Regions from separate parts of the Brucella sp. NBRC 12953 genome, predicted to be linked through region 2. Evidence: predicted binding sites of a transcription regulator. Region 2 holds the regulator's gene; the other holds the start of a gene.

Region 1 (5,107 bases), on a different contig from region 2:
AGTTCAAGGCATTGCGAACTTCCTGGTCCCGGGCGATGTTGCGTGCGAACTTTGCGGCCCAGAACTCGGGATTCGATGCTGGTGTGGTGCACCAGTGGCAGCCCTCGTGGCGGTGCCAGAAGCAGCCGTGGACAAACACGGCTGCCCGTCTCGACTTGAACACAAGGTCAGGCCGACCGGTTACATCCGGATCGTGGAGACGAAATCGAAGGCCGGCCGCGTGAAGATGACGTCGAAGTGTCAGCTCCGGCTTGGTATTCTTGCCGCGGATGCCAGACTGTTGATTGCCGCTGAGAAGTGACCCGGTTTTTCCACCGAGAATTGACCCGCCTTTTAATTAATGTTCGGGTTTTTATTCACGGTCAAGTTTCGTGTATTCCTTTGCTCGTTTTGGTTCCTGAGCGGAACTGTTTTTGAACCTGAAGCTGTCATTTCCAGTTTCCAGGATGTGGCAGTGATGGGTGAGCCTGTCGAGCAATGCAGTCGTCATTTTGGCATCACCAAACACGCTTGCCCATTCACTGAAGCTAAGATTGGTTGTGATTATGACGCTCGTGCGCTCGTAAAGTTTGCTGAGCAGATGGAATAAAAGAGCGCAACCTGATGCACTGAATGGCAGATATCCGAGCGCATCAAGAATGACGAGATCGGAATAAATGAGCCGGTTGGCGATCTGTCCCGATTTGCCTTGGGCTTTTTCCTGCTCAAGTGCATTCACAAGTTCAACCGTTGAGAAGAACCGGACACGTTTGTGGTGGTATTCAATCGCCTGGACACCAATAGCGGTGGCGATATGAGTTTTACCCGTTCCGGGTCCACCAACCAGAACAATGTTGTTTGCATCATTGAGAAAGTCTTAGCGATGCAGCTGCTGGACCAATGCCTCGTTTATCTCACTGCTTGCGAAGTCAAAGCCGTTCAGATCACGGTAGGCTGGAAAGCGTGCAGTTTTGAGCTGGTAAGCAACTGATCTGACTTCACGCTCCGCCGTTTCCGCCTTAAGCAGCTGTGACAGAACTGGAATAGCTGCCTCGAAAGCTGGCGACCCTTGTTCGGTGAGCTCACCAACTGCTTGTGCCATGCCATGCATCTTCAATTGCCGTAACATGATTACGATTGCACCACTCGCTGGATTATGACGCATGACGAGCCTCCGTCTTTCTCAAGGTGTCGTAGCGTTCGACATTGGCCTTGGGTTCATTGTTAAGGGTCAGTGCCTGCGGCGCATTAATCGGGGGTGGAATGAGAGATTTGCCGTCGACCAAACGGTGAAGCAAATTGAGGATATGGGTTTTTGTCGGCACTCCAGACTTCAGCGCCATGTCGACCGCCAAGAGAACAGCCTGTTCGTCATGTTGTAAGACGAGGGAAAGGATATCGACCATTTCCTTATCGCCGCCCGGCTTCTTCAACAGATGAAGCTGGAGTGTGCGAAACGCTTCAGGCAGCTCCGTGAAAGGAGCGCCATTGCGCAATGCGCCGGGCTTTCGCTGAATGACCGACAAATAGTGCCGCCAATCATAGACGGTTTGACCTGGTGCTTCGTGAGAGCGATTGAAGATGCGTGAATGCTCGCAAATGATCTGCCCTTCAGCAGCGATCACGACACGATCAGGATAGACACGCAGGCTTACAGGGCGATTGGCAAAGGATGCCGGGACACTATAACGCGTACGATCAAAGTGAACGAGGCAGGTCGGTGATACGCGCTTGGTATATTCGACAAAGCCATCAAAAGATCGGGAAACGGGCATAAGGGTCTGGACTTCTTAAGCCCAAAGATCGGCTATGCTGCCGCGCATTTTACCATGCGTTGTGGTTGCCCAGAAAAACTTGCAACGCTCTTCCAACCAGTCGTTCAGTTCATCCAGCGAAGCAAATCGTGGAACGGGTTGAAAGAACCGATGCCGAGAATCCTGAACATTCTTCTCAATCTGTCCCTTCTCCCAACCCGATGCTGGGTTGCAGAAGTCTGGTTCAAACAGATAGTGGCTGGCCATCGCTTGAAAGCGGATATTGACGTCACGCTCTTTGCCTCGCCCGACCTTATCGATGGCTGTACGCATATTGTCATAAATGCCGCGTCGTGGAACACCACCAAGCACTTGGAATGCATGGTTGTGAGCGTCAAACAACATCTCGTGGGACTGTGTGAGATAGGCGCGAACGATAAAGGCCCTGGAATAACTAAGCTTGGTACGGGCGACCTGAAGCTTTGTCCGCTCATTGCCGATAATTGCCCAGTCTTCCGACCAGTCAAATTGAAATGCTTCTCCAGCATCAAAGCTCAAAGGGACAAACGTGCCCCGGCCTGATGTCTGGTTGTGCATATGAAGATCGGCCTTCCACTCGCGGGCAAAGGTGGCAACGCGACTGTATGATCCCTCATAGCCCAGAGCGACAAGGTCAGCGTGCATCTGCTTCACCGCGCGCTTTTGTTTGCGCGGTTTATGATCTTCAGACTTTAACCATGCGGTCAATCGGTCAGAAAATAGGTCGAGTTTGCTTGGCCTGTCCGGAACCTGAAACTTTGGCTCGACGCCATTGAGACGCAAGTACTTGCGAATGGTGTTCCGCGATAAGCCCGTTCGTCGGGCAATCTCGCGGATCGATAGTTCGTCCCGGTAATGCCAGCGTCGGATAACGCTCAATAATGCCATGTCGATCACTCCATAGCCCTCGCTGAAAAACAAACGAGGGAAGGTTCAAACATGGGTCAATTCTAAATGGAAATATCACCCCAAACCGGGTCACTTCTCAGCGGCAATCAACAAGGCGACAGACTACATTCGACCATTCGTCGGTATTGTGTTCCGAAACGATCACCCAGCTCGGTGCGTCGTTAAGGCCTATCGCCCGCTTCACCTTTGCCGGAATTTCAATCCTGACCGTATCGCCCGATGGTGGTGTATGGGTGATCGGGAGCAGGACGACGTAGCGAGGACGCACGGCGTTGTCGCTGGCTGCGACAAGACGGGCCGGGCGATCCTTGCCTTGAACCTGACCGCGCGCCGCTTCATGTGTCCAGAGGTAGTCATAACGCACGACAAGGCCGGGCTTTGGTTCAGGCAATGATATCACGGCGGCTCCTACTTCAGGAGATCATCGAGATGATTATGTTCCGGGTCCATCTCTGCGCGTTCGACGGCGGCATCCCCGTAATCCACCGATGAGGTCAAAAGCGCCGGGAGAGAGTGCAATTATTTGGAAATCGCTACTCGGCTGATTCTCAAGAGGTTTCTCCGCATTTCGATGGATTGGGATAATATTCCTGCGTTTCTTGCCGCTTGACTCTTTTGTTAAGCTGGAACAAAAACAGAACATATGCAAATATGCAAACTGATCTCAGCCTGCTAACACGACCTTGAAGGGAGCCGTGACGGATGACTGCTGCCCTTGAAAGCGTTCTCATAGATCTGCGTGAGCGTATCGCGTTGTTGGAAACCGGTCATGTGCGGAAAGCCGGTTGCCTGGCGTTTGGCGTGCCAGAGATCGACGCTGTCCTACCCGGTGGCGGACTTGCATATGGTGCGCTGCATGAGTTTGCCGGTGGTGGCGCGGGTACGGTCGATGGCGCAGCCGCGGCCCTTTGTGTTGCTGGTATCGCGGCGCGAACAAAGGGACCCATTGTTTGGTGTCTGACGCGGCCTGACCTTTTCTTTCCTGCGCTTGCCCAGGTTGGCCTGCATTCTGATCGGGTGATCTTTGTTGAGTCCGACAAAGAAGAAGATGTTTTGGCCAATATGGAGGAGGGGCTGTCGTTTGGCGGTCTTGGCGCGGTCGTCGGTGAAGTCGTTCGGTTGCCGATGGTGGCATCGCGGCGGCTGCAGCTTGCGGCCGAGAAGTCAGGAACAATGGCTTTGGCGGTCCGTCGATGGCGGCGGCAAACGGAAGCTGGTGATTTCGGGCAACCGACTGCGTCGACAACAAGGTGGCGGGTGAGCGTGATGCCATCGGATGATTTGCCAGTTCCGGGTGTAGGACGGCCGCGATGGCTCCTGGAACTGATGCGCGTGAAAGCGGGTGAATGTGCTGAGTTTCTCGTGAGGGCGTCTGATGACAAGGGTTGTCTCGATATATCTACCCAATCTGCCGACAGATCGCATTCGTCGGGCCAATCCGTCCATTCCGCCTGAACAGGCTATCGCTGTGATAGCGAAGAGTGGTTCGAAACGATGGGTGTCTGCCGCAGATGCTGCTGCAAAAAAAGTGGGCGTGCATGTCGGGATGCCGGCTGCGAAAGCGCAGGCACTGTTTGGTGGTCTGATGATGGTTGATTCAAATCCCGGTTTCGATGCGGCGGCACTTGAGCGGATCACCCTCTGGGCGTTGACTCAGTATTCTCCGATAGTCGCTGTGGATGGTGCCGATGGCATCGTTATGGATACGGAAGGTGCTGACCATCTGCAGGGTGGTGAATTGCCCATGGTCACAAAGATCGCCAACCAGTTTCGTGCGAAACAGCTAACCGCAAGGGTGTCCGTTGCCGATACCTGGGGAGCTGCACATGCTTGCGCCCGTGCCATTCATCGCGAGACCGTTATCGTACCGATTGGCGAAACGGTGCGCGCCGTCGAACAATTGCCGATTTCGCAGCTGCGTCTGCCAGAGAAGATAATCGGTGATTTGCGCACGCTTGGTTTCCGAACCATAGGTGAATTGGCGAATACCCCTCGCGCACCACTGACACTGCGCTTCGGTCCGGAAATCGGCCGTCGGCTTGACCAGATGTTCGGCCGCCTTTCCGAACCGATTGAGCCCATTCGTACAGCGGACCTGATTGAAGTGAGCCGATCGTTTCCAGAGCCGATCGGTGCTGCTGAGACCATCAATAAATATGTTGGCCGTTTGGTCATCCAGCTTATTGACGGGCTTCAGAAACAGGGCCTTGGTGTGCGTCGGGCGGACCTGATTGTCGACAAGGTCGACGGCACCCGTCAGGCCATTCGGGCAGGCACTGTCAAACCGGCTCGTGATGTAGCATGGCTGACAAAGCTGTTTCGTGATCGGACAGAAAAGATCGAACCCGGTTTCGGAATTGAGAAGCTGACGTTGGTCGCTGTGATGTCTGAGCCGCTTGAGGAGGTGCAGTCCTCGTCTTCCTTTG
Region 2 (5,107 bases):
TGCGCAAACGCTTCTTGCTATCGCAATTGCTGACGCTCGTCGTGGCTCTGCAGCTCGGCATGATAGCGGGGAAATTTGAGACTGAACGACGAAGCACGCAATTGTTGGGTTCAGAGGTTGCAACGCGCGTTACCGGCCGAGTGGCTGGTCTCGAATATCGCGACAATGGCAGCTGGCGTGTGACGCTTGATCTGCTTGAAACGCAAAGGCCGAAACTTCGCTACGCACCGCACCGCATCCGCATTACTGCACGCGACATTCCGGCCAATACGACGATTGGTAGCGGGCTAACCGGCTTTGCGCGCCTGAGGGTGCCTTCGGGACCTGTGCGGCCGGGGAATTACGATTTTGCCTTCCATGCCTATTTCGGCGGTATCGGTGCCAACGGTTTCTTTCTTGGAACACCAAAGATTGCCGATGTGCCAGGACCAAACGACATGACGGCAAAAATTGCGAGTTCCATTGCTCAGTTACGCGTGCATGTTTCCGAACGTATTGCGGAAGTGCTCTCTGGTGAGGATGGCAGTGTTGCCGCAGCGCTCATAGCGGGTGAGCGAGCAGGGATCAGCGAAGAAACGAATGAGGATCTGCGCAAGGCAGGTCTGGCGCATATCCTGTCGATTTCCGGCCTGCATATGGTGCTGGCCGCTGGCGTTGTGATGATGTCGCTGAGGTCGCTGTTTGCTCTGATGCCGGGGTTTAGCGCCCGATATCCGGTCAAAAAGTTTGCGGCTTTTCTCTCGCTTCTAAGCTGCACATTTTATCTCGCCATGTCGGGTGCGGATGTTGCAGCACAGCGCAGTTACGTCATGATTGTCGTGATGCTCTGCGCATTGCTGGCTGACCGTGCTGCCATCAGTATGCGCAATCTTGCGATTGCGTCTGTCGCGATGATTGCAATTTCTCCGCATGAAATTCTGGGGCCGAGTTTTCAGATGTCTTTTTCAGCGACTCCGGGATTGATTGCTGCATTTGCATGGTGGAGCGACAGGAAAGCACGCAATCAAACGGCCAATGAAAATCGACGTTCTAATCCACGCGGATTTGTATCAAAAATGCTCGTTCCTGCGGTGGCGACAGGAGCAACATCGATTGTTGCCGGTATAGCGAGCGGAATATTCGCCGCCTATCATTTCAACAACACCGCACCCTTAGGCCTCGTCGGAAACGTATTGGCCCTGCCGGTTATCTCGATCCTTGTGATGCCCTTTGCAGTGCTGAGCTTGGTGTTGATGCCATTGCAGCTTGACTGGCTGCCATTACAGATCATGGGATTTGGTGTCCTATTGGTCAGGCATATTGCAAGTTTGGTCGCTAGCTTTTCTCCTGACGGCAATCCGGGCGTCATGCCTGCAAGCACGCTTATCCTCTGGACCGTAGCGCTTGTTATCGCGGTTGTTTCCACGACCCGGTTGCGATGGCTGGCTTTACCCTTTGTCATTGCCGGGCTTGTCGTTTTTATACGACCGCCATTGCCAGACATTCTCGTTAGCGAGGATGCAAAATTTGTGGCCGTGCGCCTACCTGATGGCAATTTCGCAGCCAATCGCAGCAGGCCGCCAAAATTCACAGGTCAAAACTGGCAGACAGCCTATTTGATCGAAACGTTTATTCCGCCGCAGATTGTAAAAAAGCAGAAGCTGGTATCCGCCACTGATGCGTTTGTCTGCGAAGAGGGACTGTGTACGATCCCTTTGCAGGACGGGCGGATGTTTGCTTATACCGCGCAGGAAGAGATGAAGGACATCGCCTGCAATATTGGCGATATCGTCGTTCTCGCGATAGCAGGCAAAAATCTGAGCTGCGAGCGCCCTGATGTGCTTGTGGTGGATCGAAAAGAGCTTGCCTTAAAGGGAACGCTTGAACTAAGGCTGGGGCAGAAGAAGGAGTCCTCGAAAGGCGAAGCTGCAACAGTTTCGGCTGTCCACGAAGTCGACAACGAAGATAAAATCTACCGATTCGAACCCGCAAAATCTCGTAAATTAGCCGGCTATGCAGATCATTTGAGCTTTGCCATTGATGCGCCAGCGAGGCCTTGGCACCTTCATCGTCTTTATTCGCGAGCAGCGCGGGGGCTAGCTGAGCGCGAATATCAAAAGAAGGCTGGCTCTGAAAAGAACTCTAAGCTCGAAGCGGCTCCAGCTTTTAAAGATAAGTCAGAACCGCTCTAGTTCATGGTTTTCTGGCAGACTTACAGCCGTTCCAGCTAAGAATGAATCGTTGGAACCGCTATAACTGATTGTTTTTACGCATTATCCGACGCATCGCAGCAGGAAAAGAAATCAGTCCGGCGAACCGATTTCCCTGCGGAGACGCTTCGCACTTTTGCCGGAAATACTATGAACATTAACCGCCACATATCTCACGGAAGTGCAGCGGTTATGTGTAAGATTTAATAGCGTCGGATCAGACCGATAAGCTTGCCCTGAACGCGCACGCGGTCAGGTCCGAAGATGCGGGTTTCGTAAGCCGGGTTTGCTGCTTCCAGCGCGATGGAAGCGCCTTTGCGGCGAAAACGCTTCAATGTCGCTTCTTCGTCGTCCACCAGTGCGACGACAATTTCACCCGGATTGGCTGTATCACCGCGTTTAATGATGACTGTATCGCCGTCAAAAATACCGGCGTCGATCATCGAATCGCCTTTGACTTCCAAAGCGTAGTGTTCACCGGCACCCAGCATTTCCGGAGGAAGGCTCAGTGAGTGTGTCTGATTCTGGATTGCCGAGATCGGCACACCGGCAGCGATGCGTCCCATCATAGGCACAGAAACCATTGTTGAGGAATCATTGTCCGCCATGACCGGAGCAGGGCGTGCCGGTGGAGGAGGGGGAGCTTTACCAAGGCTTCCTTCGATGACGCTCGGAGCGAACTTCTTCTGCGAGTTCAAGCCCGGTGCTATCGAATCTGGCAACCGCAGGACTTCCAGAGCGCGTGCTCTGTTAGGAAGTCTGCGGATAAAGCCACGTTCTTCCAAGGCCGTGATGAGGCGATGAATGCCCGATTTCGAGGCTAGATCGAGAGCCTCTTTCATCTCGTCAAAAGACGGAGGGATGCCCGTCTCTTTAAGACGTTCATGAATGAACAGCAGAAGCTCGTGCTGCTTACGGGTCAACATGCGCTACACCCTCCAAACCAGAATCAAATAAAAACAAAACCAGAACGAACACTATATGTTCCAGTCTTGTTCTGCAATGGTTTTAAAATGATTAATGAGGGCGGGAATTGATGCCGTTCGTTACAGCATCAATATTGTGCAAGCATCTCCAAGCGCTGCAGCTGGCGCATTTTCTTCTCTGATCAGTAGTGCATTGGAACGCACAAGAGCAGAAAGCATTGAAGAATCCTGAACTGGAAATGGCTTTACAATCAATGTGCCGTCGATTGCCTTTTCGACCGTCGCACGAACAAAGTCCCTACGATGATCGTTTGCATTCATTGGCTGACCAAATTTCGCGGGACGAATATCTGCAGTTAAGTCAGTGCCCGATAGCTTTGCCACCAATGGGCGCAGAAATACGAGACTGCAGACAAGGCTTGAAACCGGATTACCCGGCAGACCGATGACATGCACGGTTTTACCCGAAACTGTCTTGCGACCATACATCAGCGGTTTACCCGGGCGCATCGCGATCTTCCAGAAGTCGAGATCGACACCACAATTCTGTAAAGCCCCGTGAACGTAATCGCGATCTCCAACCGACGCGCCGCCAATCGTCACAAGAACATCGATGCCATCTTCGAGAACGGCACTAATTGCGGATTCGATCTTCGCAGGGTCGTCGATAATAATGCCCATATCTTCAGGCCTGCCGCCTGCGCGGCGAACGATTTCGGCGATGCCGACGCTGTTGGAGGCGACAATCTGGTCCGGGCCGGGAACTGTACCGGGCGGGACGAGCTCGTCTCCAGTCGCGAGTATTGCAATGCGGGGCTGTTTGAAAACGGAGATGGCTGCGTTGCCACTGGCCGCAGCAAGGGAAAGTGCCGGGGCGTCGAGTGCCTTGCCAACCGGAAGAACAACATCGGCGGGTGCGAAATCGAGACCCGCCCGACGAATGTGCCGACCTTTATCGAGGCCTTGCCGGATCGTCAGCTTGTCGCCGAAGCGCTCCGTGTCTTCCTGAATAACGATGCTATCTGCACCTGCTGGCATTGGTGCGCCGGTGAAAATGCGGACCGCCTGACCTTCGCCCAGCTGCCCATCGAAACGCTTACCGGCTGCTGATTCGCCAATTACCGTCAGTTCAAGCGGATAGCTGATGTTTTCAGGTGCGATCAGCGCATAGCCATCCATAGCAGAGCAATCAAAGGGAGGTTGCAGAAGGTGAGCTTTCACAGGTTCAGCAACGACGCGTCCACCGGCTGAAGTCAAAGGAACCTGCTCAGAACCGTGTGGCTCTGCCGAGCTCAGGATACGTGCAAGGGCTTCATCGACCGGGAGAAGGGACATTGGCTTCCTCTCGTAGAAAATAATCTCGTTATTTCGCTTGTTCTGCGCATTATCTCACACAGGCTGCTAAATGCTCATGCCGGAAATGCTTCGCTGCTTAAAGCAGATTAACTGCGGCCATGAATTGATTTGCCGCAAGTTCGTTTGAAAATCAGGCTTTCCAGTCGCCCGATTTGCCACCACTTTTTGCGGAAACGCGAATATCGGTAATTTCCATGTGGCGATCAACGGCCTTCGCCATGTCATAGATTGTCAGGCAGGTGACTGATACGGCAGTCAGCGCTTCCATCTCAACTCCCGTGCGGCCTTTCAGCTTCGCAGTCGCAGAGACGCGAAGGCCGGGGAGCGTATGGTCGGTCTCGATGTCCACCGAGACCTTTGTTAACATTAAAGGGTGGCAAAGCGGAATGAGATCGGCAGTCTTCTTCGCGGCCATAATGCCCGCCAGACGGGCAGCACCGATAACGTCGCCTTTTGCGGCATTGCCTTCCAGAATGAGGGCCAGAGTTTCTGGCTTCATTTTGACTGCACCTTCAGCCGTTGCCTGGCGTTCAGTCTCAGCCTTATCGCCGACATCGACCATATGGGCGGCGCCAGTCTGGTCGATATGGGTGAGTTTGGCTGTCATGGCTTACACCTTGCCGGTCAGAAGTTCGC

The links. Region 2 encodes LexA, which represses DNA repair genes until DNA is damaged. Its sites were predicted from a motif close to TGTTCNNNNTGTGTTCNG; they were not measured.
Positions count from the first base shown of each region.
Region 1: a site for LexA is predicted at 3,306-3,323, ahead of ABWV94_RS22830 (ImuA family protein). Genes of this name have one in related genera too.

Region 1 is NZ_BAABSV010000015.1:38,875-43,981, forward strand. Features, by position in the region: gene ABWV94_RS22810 (very short patch repair endonuclease) at 1-322, opposite strand, end outside; partial or broken gene istB (IS21-like element helper ATPase IstB) at 353-1,144, opposite strand; partial or broken gene istA (IS21 family transposase) at 1,134-2,660, opposite strand; gene ABWV94_RS22825 (hypothetical protein) at 2,758-3,081, opposite strand; gene ABWV94_RS22830 (ImuA family protein) at 3,384-4,136, shown strand; gene ABWV94_RS22835 (Y-family DNA polymerase) at 4,057-5,107, shown strand, end outside.
Region 2 is NZ_BAABSV010000001.1:709,863-714,969, reverse strand. Features, by position in the region: gene ABWV94_RS03465 (ComEC/Rec2 family competence protein) at 1-2,171, shown strand, start outside; gene lexA (transcriptional repressor LexA) at 2,393-3,115, opposite strand; gene ABWV94_RS03455 (molybdopterin molybdotransferase MoeA) at 3,236-4,450, opposite strand; gene moaC (cyclic pyranopterin monophosphate synthase MoaC) at 4,602-5,078, opposite strand; gene trpC (indole-3-glycerol phosphate synthase TrpC) at 5,082-5,107, opposite strand, start outside.